2 regions of the Bifidobacterium sp. ESL0728 genome follow, and region 1 is predicted to be linked to the other one. Evidence: riboswitches for the same ligand, from Rfam matches in the RefSeq annotation. Region 1 holds a riboswitch; the other holds the start of a gene.

Region 1 (4,357 bases):
AGCACCTCGCCGACGCGCTTTCGGGCAGCGACACCCGTCTCCTGGTGGTCGGCGGAGCGGGCAGCCTCTACACGGACAAGGCCCACACCAAGCAGCTTTCCGACTCGTTCCCCGACAACATCAAGGGTGTGCCGCTGGCCATGGGCAAGGCGCTCGACGCGCTACGAGGCCGCGATGACGTGCATTGGACCTATGTGAGCCCCGCCGGCGATTTTCAGGCCGACGGCCCGCGCACCGGGAAGTACGTTCTGGCCGGTGAGGAATACACCACCGACAAGGACGGCAAGAGCGCCATCAGCTACGCCGATTACGCGATGGCCATGGTTGACGAAATCGCCACCGACAAGCCGCACGACCACGAGCGCATTTCCGTGCGCTGGTAAGTAACCGCGGGTACATCAGAATCCACAAGTCGTCGCCTTCAACCGAGTTCGGTTACGGAAGGCGACGACTTTTGCATTATCGGATAATCTCAATCGAACGCTGCACGACCAGGCAAAGACAAACCGCCAAATCGAGGAATGCTCATAATTTCGATGTCGCAATCTTTTTGGCCAGCGAAGGGAAGAAAACGACGTTGATCTTCGGAATCCGGTAGAGCAGCAGAACCATCACCGCGATCAGGACCGAACGCGCTGCAAAAATGACAAACGGCTCTGCCTGGTAGCCGACAATCGGCTGAAGCCTTTCGACGATGGTGCCCCAAGGCAAGTCATCCTCCTCCAGAAGATGCGCGCAGAAAATCGGAAGCGTGTACCTGCCGATCAGTGCCAACGCTTTGTTGAGGTAAGGCACCCAGCGGTCAATGACCGAAGAAAAGCCGACGATACACAACGTGGCACCAATCGAGCCAACAATGGAAAGCAGCGGGGTCTGCCCGTAAGCGTTCGTCGCCAAACCGAATGCAGTGAATTTCCACATTGCCAAGGCCCAGACGATCGCACTGGGAACCCACAGGACGGGCCAGCGGCGAAAGATCCCGACGACATCGAAACGTTTTGCCATGCATCCCAAATACACGAAAAGCGATGCCGTCAAACCAGCCTGCACGCTCAACGGCAACCAGACGTAACGTGAAGACGCATAGCCGCAAGCGAAGAAAACAAGGATCCACAACGGGGTGCCAGGAAGACGGTAGGCGACATGGACCAGCAGATGTGCCCAGAACAACGCCAGAAGAAACCATATGGCACCGATATAGCGCGACATGGGGAAAAGGGCATTGGTCATGTCGGAGCCCGAACCGTACAACGCGGCCACCGTCCAACCGCCGACGATGCCGGCGATGTCACGATGGGTCAGAAGCGCGACAACCAGGTGAAGAAGCACCACCGTGGCAGCCGTGATGATGTAGGTAAGCAGCAATTCCCTTGATTCCTTGCGCCACGCGAATCGGCGATCGGGATGCATGAAATACCCGGAAAGCAGGAAGAACAGCGGCATATGGAACGAGAAAAAGAAGATGTAGAGCCAGTTCGAGACGGTGCCCATCGGGGAGACCAGAAGAATGCTATGGCCAAGGACTACGCCGATCATGGCAATGCCCTTGGCGATATCGAAATAGCGCACTCTTGAGCTCATCCCACTCTCCCTGCCTCTACGTCTCTGCCAACAACAAACCCCAGAATATACCGAGATGATATATCGCGGAAGCCAGCCATACCCGATGGCCGGAAATCCACCTTGTCCAATGAAGCGCATAGCGTCAGGAACTGTAAGTGCAGGGGAACCTGCGAGGCCGTTTCGGCGGGCACGCAAGTTGAGACGAGCACAACGCTCGACCCTTGGAACCTGTTGGTTAATACCATCGTAGGGAGACGCGAATATGGTCAATGACTCATACTCATCAACAAATAACAATCTGAACAATCTGGCCGATCTGGCTTCAGACGATCCGCTGCGTGCGAGCATCCGCGAGGCCGCGCAGACCGTACGGGACACCACACCTCTGGCGCAGTCCTTCACCAATTTCGTCACCATCAACCTCGTGGCCAACGCGCAATTGGCGGCGGGCGGTGCGGCCGCCATGAGTTTCCTGCCCGACGACATCGCCGACGGCGAGGTGGCCAGCGGCGCAAGTTATATCAACGTCGGCACGCTGCTGCCCTTCTATGAGGACGCGCTCGAGGAAATCGCCAGGCACTTCCACGCCGATCACCATCGCTGGGTGCTCGACCCTGTGGCTGCGGGACTTGGCACCACGCGTACCGATATCTTGAAATCGTTCAAGGCGGCGCCGCCCACCATCATCCGCGGCAACGCCTCCGAAATCATCAAGCTGCGCGAAATGTGGGAATTGCCGCTGGACGGAGATGGAAACGGCAAGAAGCATGGCAAATCGAAGAAATCCAGCGGGCCTGTTGGCGTGGAATCGGCTGATGACGTCGAGGCTGCGGAGGAATCCGCACGCGTTTTGGCGAAGTTCATTGCCAAAGGCGACGCACAGGGACAAAGTGCCGTTGCCGTTTCCGGCGAAACCGACCTCGTCACCGACGGCGAGCACACGTATCGTCTGCCCGGTGGCAGCGCCATGATGACCAAGATCACCGGGGCCGGCTGCTCGCTGGGCGGCGTGGTCGCCACGTATCTGGCCGTCGCCGACCCGCTGACCGCAGCCGTCGCCGCGAGCGCACTCTACAACCGTGCCAGCGAAACGGGTGAGGCCAATTCGCACGGTCCGGGTTCCTTCCAGGTTGCCTTCCTTGACGGTCTTTGGTCGACCACGCCCGAGCAAATCGCTGCTTCACCGATTCTGGCCTAGATCAGAGTATGCCTAATCCAATTGGAACCTGCCATTTTAGTCGCGTTAGAGGCACAATAGCAACGTTCCTGCCCCTAACGCAATAGCAAACGCGGGTTCCCGTTGGGTTAAGGGCAGAATATCGGTTTCCTGCCTCTAACCCAACGGCAAGAGACCGGTTCACAAGTATTGGAGACAGAAAAGCAATATTCATGCCTGTTTTGCAACTTTGCGAACCAACCTCGACCACTTTTACACAAAGAAATCCGCGCAACCTCATCTGCGCAATCCGCACCATTGAAATGAATCGAGTCAATTATGACCAATACCGATAACACACCATTCCCCTCCATGCGCGACCGCTTCGACCTGAGCTCCTACCTTGTGCTCGGGCCTGCGGACACCAAATCACGGCCCGTTCCCGACATTGTGCGGCAGGCGTTGGCCGGTGGCATCACCTTTGTTCAGATCCGTGTAAAGCCGGGCGACGCCAGGGATATCACCGAAATCGCACGTCAGACCGCCAACGTCATCGCCAAAGCTGGGGCCTCCGAAACGGTTCCGCTGGTTATTGACGACCGCGCGGACGTGGCTTGGCAGTGCAGAGACATGGGCATCAAGGTCGACGGGATCCATATCGGGCAGGATGACATGAACCCGGTCGAAGCTCGCAAACTGCTCGGCCCGGACGCGATTATCGGACTGAGTTGCAAGGTGCTCGGCGAGGTCAAGGCCGCCAACGCGCTGCCCGCCAGCACCATCGACTACATCGGCGCGGGGCCGCTGCACCCAAGTACCACCAAGCCCGATTGCATCGTCATCGGTGCCGACCACAAGCGCCATACACAGGACACCGAATCCATCAACGCGCTGTGCCGGGAATCCCACTACCCCATCGTCGTGGGCGGCGGTGTGAAGCTCGAGGATCTGCCGGAATTGGCGCAAACACAGGCCGCGGGCTGGTTCGTGGTTTCGGCCATCGCCGGAGCCGACGATCCGCAAGCCACCACCAAGGCCATGGTGGACTCGTGGAAAGCCGCGCGCGCGAAGCGTGGCTGAAAGGTAGGCGGCGTGATTCACCCGTCGGTCTTATCGCTTTGCAGCGGTTGCGCATGAAACAACCTCAAGCAATCATCACAAAGCAATAAGAGACATTCGGTTGAGATATACATGCTTCGCAAATCACGCCATGTCGTATAGATGAGCAAATCGCAGGAGATACACTTCAGACAGATGACGAGCACACAATCAATGAACGACTCAGCGGAATCAACCCCTGTCCGCCCCTACCGGCTGCCGGCGGTGCTGTCCATCGCGGGCAGCGATTCGTCGGGTGGGGCCGGTATTCAGGCCGATCTCAAGACGTTCATGGCCTGCGGAGTTTATGGCATGAGTGCCATCACCTCGTTGACTGCGCAAAACACCACCGGCGTACGGACCTCCGCCGCTACATCCCCGGATATGCTGGCTGCCCAGATCGATGCTGTGTTCGAGGACATCCGGCCAGACGCCGTCAAAATCGGTATGGTGCCAAACGCCAAACTTATCGAGGTCATTGCGGAACGCCTTGAACATTATCACGCCACTAATATCGTGGTCGACCCGGTGATGATCGCT
Region 2 (4,357 bases), 510 kb from region 1:
ACGAGACGATCTGCATCCAGGTGCGTCTGTCCTGACCGAACGTCGGCTCGTCTAAGATGATGACGCGAGGTGCGGCGGCAAGCGAGGCTGCAACAGTCAAACGACGCTTTTCGCCGCCGGAAAGCGTATACGGATTTACCGAGGCATATTGTGAAAGCCTGAACCGGCGGAGCAACTTCATGGCTTTCTTCTTGGCCTTCTCCTCGGGCGTCCCTGTACGCAACAGCCCGAGCATCACCTCTTCAAGCACGCTGCCACGCGCAAACTGGTGTTCGGGATTCTGGAAAACGTAGGAGATGCGCGCTGCCAGTTCCGTCGATTTCCAATCCATTGGAGAATTGCCGGTTGCCCCTTTTGCCAATTCAGGAGAAGCTTCGACGCTGCCCGCCACAGGTTCCAACAACCCGGCCAATGTCAAGGAAAGCGTGGACTTGCCGACTCCGTTACGTCCGACCAATGCCGTGATCTGCTCGGCGGCGAAGGAAACATTGATATGTTCGGCTATCGCTTTGCCGTTACGGCCGATAGCCAGGTTTTTGGTCGAGAGCAGCACCTTGCCGTCACCGAGAGCAGGGTCGCTGTCTGGCTCGTCATCGGTGTAAATACGATGGATTTCATCTTCCGGTCGTCGGTATTTATCCGGCATCCAGATACCGAGGGCGGCAAAATCCAAATCACGGTTTTCGAACACTTCGTCCGGAGTGCCGTCGGCCACGACGATGGTGCGCCGGAACCCGCTGTGGTCAATCTCAGCATCATCACCGACCTGCGTGATTCGAGCCTTGACCTGGTCGTCCGATTCCAACCCCAGAACGATGACCCTATCAATAAGGTCTATCCATGGGCCGGCGCGATGCTCGACGAGCAACATGGTCGCTTCGGTGTCACCTAATACATCAGAAACGGCGTCAATGACTTGCGAGACCCCCTCAGGATCAAGGTTCGCGGTCGGTTCGTCCAGAAGCAACGCCCCAGGCTGCATGGCCAGTGCCCCGGCCAAGGCCAGACGCTGCATCTGCCCACCACTCAAATGCATGGTGGAACGGTGCAGCTGAAGCCCTTCGAGACCTACCGCGGCAAGGCTTTGTTTCACACGTTGCCAAATCTGCGGACGCGGCACACCCATGTTTTCAGGGCCGAAAGCGACGTTGTCGCCCAAGCGCTCGAAAATCGTCTGCGAGTCCGGGTCCTGCAGTACCAGTCCAACGCGGCCGTGCGCGGCGACCGCCGGCACACCGTCGACGAAAACGCCACCTTCGGTCACCCCGCCTTCTGAATCCTCGACAGCGACGACTTTTCCCGTCTCGTTCTCTCTGGCATCGTTCGCGGCTTCCACTGCATCCCCGCCAAGCAAACCCGAGGCGCCTTCGAGGATCGTCGATTTTCCGATGCCCGAAGCACCAAGGAGGAGCACATGCTCACCGGGACGGATGTCAAGGTTCAACCCACGGACGGCGAAATGACGGCGCGAAGCATGACGATAGCCCCAATTTTTGAAACTTATCGAAGCAGGCGCAACCTTGGGGGAGACCTTGCCCAAAGAAGGTCCCGCATCTTGCAAAACCCTGCCATCCGTACCGGCATGGTCGTCCAAGGCACCCTGTTGCGAGCCGTCACCGTTCCGGTTATCGGCTGCCTTGGATTGCTCGCCTTGCATACGTTCCCCTTTTCGACGCCTCAAAACTCTACCCGATGCCGCTCACTTGGCGGCGGCGCGGATCTGACGGCCGGAAGCGAATTTGTCGATGGCGCCGGTTTTGGCAATGGCGATGTAGAGATACCACATCAATACGCCGGCCACCAACGCGCCGGAAATCACCGTGGCGACCAAGTACCATACTCCATAAGCGCCGGTCATCTTAAAGCCCTGCAGATGGGTGAAGAACGTATAGGCCCAACAACCTACGGCCGAGACCACGCCGGAAAGTGTCATCGTGACTAGATTCCACACCTTGTAGGCCACGCAAAGAAAAACGACTTCGGCGCAAAGCCCCTGCACCAGTGCAATCAGAAACGTCTCCATGCCGCCCCAGCTGTTGCCGAGCAACGATTCGAGCACGCCGGCGACGACTTCGGCATAGGTGGCCGCGCCAGGTTTACGCACGATAACCGCGGCAAGTGGACCGGCGAAAAGCCAAAGCCCGTTCATCAAACCGCCAAGGCCGGGGATTAGAGCATCCAGAGGAGAACCTATCGGGCCGTATAGCAGGGCCGCGGCCCAATAGACGAACGTGCTGGCCACTCCGATGACCGAAGCGACGGCGATATCGACGACGCGCCACCGAAGGTTCGGCCTGGAGACGATGGTTGTTCGATTTGACGATGACATGATTTGTGCCTTTCCGCTGTGCACACCGCTTATCGGCGCGCATTTCAAGGCACGGGAAAAGAGAGACGTCCGTGCGCCGGCATTGTCCGGACTCACGTTCATTCGGTCGAGGAAATCCTCATCTCAGCCAGCCGTAAAGACCAGCCCCCGTGTCAGTTCGCCATCCTAGAGCAATCCCCTGTCAATCGGCCTACGGGTAGTCGTGTGGGGGTTGGGGCATACAATGCTCGACACGCTCCGGGCCGCTCAGGCCGAGTCTTTACGGTCGAGCATCGCATGCCCCAACCCCCACACTTATGCACAGAGGAATCTGATTGACAGGGGTTGCGGGAGGTGGTTCACCAGCGAATAGCTACCGCATGAATAAGGAACCTTATGACAGTGAGCTTGCAATTCGCACGTATGCATTTAGAAAAATTGAGCATGCGGCAGCTATTCGCTTGGAGTACCACCGACCCTGATTCTTTACTATTTGGAGATTACAGCGAGTTCGCTTCCCTAAGGATTAGTGGCGGCGGCAGATATGCAATGTTCGACCGTAAAGACTTGGCCTGAGCGGCCCGGAGCGTGTCGAACGTTGTATATCTGCCACCGCCACGACTAACGTCAGACGACGAGAAGGCGAGTTAGTGGATTACTTCGCGAGTTTGGTTAGGATCAGGGCCTCGGTGAGGACGTTGTTTTTTAGGCTTTGAAGGTCAATCGACTCGTTGGGGCTGTGGGCGTTGCCCTTGGGGTCTTCTGGTCCGGTAACCAAGACCTGAGCCTTGGGGAAGATGCGCTGCAGCTCGGGAATGAACGGGATCGAGCCGCCTTCGCCCTTGTTGATCGGGTCGACGCCGAACGCCTCGCGCATCGATTCCAATGCATCCTGGGTGGCTTCGGCATTGGGGTCCATGCTCCAGCCCATGCCGGCGTCGACCATCGAAACCGAGACTTCAGCACCGAACGGCGCGTGGGAAGTGAGGAAGTCCGTAACGGCCTTGGCAGCATCTTCAGGACGCTGGTTTGGCGCGGTGCGGATGGAAAGACGGAAACGCGTTTCGTTGGCGATGACGTTGAACGAACCCTCGACCGGATGGGCATCGAATCCGATGACCGAGATGCTCGGCTTGGTCCACAGGCGCGAGGCGAGAGAACCTGTGCCGGCGAACCGGTAGGAATCGACCACGGAGGAATCGGCACGTACGCTGGCCTCATCCAAGTCACGCTGAAGCCCACCGACCGGGTCTCCTCCGACAAGACCAGGGATATTCAGCGATCCATTTTCGTCATACATCGAAGCGATAAGCATGGATGACAGAGTATTGGCATCGAGAATCGGGCCGCCGAACTGGCCGGAGTGCACGGGATGTTCCAGCGCCTTCACGGTGACATCCAAGTCGGTATTGCCGCGCAGACTAGTGGTGAGGCTGGGGATTTCGGCGCTCCAGTTGCCGGAGTCGGCCACGATGATGACATCGGAATCGAACTCGTCGCGATGCGCCTCGATGAAAGGAATGAAGCTCGGCGAGCCCATCTCCTCCTCGCCTTCGATGAAGACCTTGATATTGACCTTCAAATCGTCACCCAATGCATGCAACGCGCCGGAATGGATGGCAATGCCGCCACCGTCGTCGGTCGCGCCGCGTCCGTAAAGACGGCCATCGACCTCGGTGGCCACAAACGGGTCGGTATCCCATGCCGAGGCGTCCGGCACCGGCTGAACGTCGTGATGAGCGTATAGCAGCACGGTGGGAGCGTCAGGATTGACAATCTTCGAACCGACCACTTCAAAAGCTCCGGGGGTGCCGTCAGGATTCTTGGACTGCACCACTTTGGCGTCCACCCCGCGTTTTTTAAGTTCGTCAGCCACGAATTGCGCCGAACGACGCATGTGCTCACCGGTGATGCCTTGTGCGGAAACCGATTTCAGTGCAACCTTCCTGCTCAACAGATCGACAATGCGATCAAAATCGGCGTCGACCCGCGAATGCAGTTCTTCCTTGCTCAATGCAGCCATGTCATGCTCCTTATCAGACTTGTCCA

The links. A riboswitch is a leader RNA that binds a small molecule or an ion and turns the genes downstream of it on or off. The one in region 1 is predicted to bind thiamine pyrophosphate.
Region 2: linked by a shared signal. The riboswitch ahead of OZX67_RS05625 (ECF transporter S component) and the one ahead of OZX67_RS07345 (hydroxyethylthiazole kinase) in region 1 are both predicted to bind thiamine pyrophosphate.

The regions. Positions count from the first base shown of each region.
Region 1 is NZ_CP113925.1:1,925,000-1,929,356, forward strand. It holds gene OZX67_RS07335 (NAD(P)H-binding protein) at 1-383, shown strand, start outside; gene OZX67_RS07340 (acyltransferase family protein) at 526-1,581, opposite strand; TPP riboswitch at 1,713-1,834, shown strand; gene OZX67_RS07345 (hydroxyethylthiazole kinase) at 1,826-2,761, shown strand; gene thiE (thiamine phosphate synthase) at 3,059-3,799, shown strand; gene thiD (bifunctional hydroxymethylpyrimidine kinase/phosphomethylpyrimidine kinase) at 3,992-4,357, shown strand, end outside.
Region 2 is NZ_CP113925.1:1,419,273-1,423,629, forward strand. It holds gene OZX67_RS05620 (ATP-binding cassette domain-containing protein) at 1-1,657, opposite strand, end outside; gene OZX67_RS05625 (ECF transporter S component) at 1,700-2,329, opposite strand; TPP riboswitch at 2,380-2,490, opposite strand; gene OZX67_RS05630 (dipeptidase) at 2,964-4,331, opposite strand.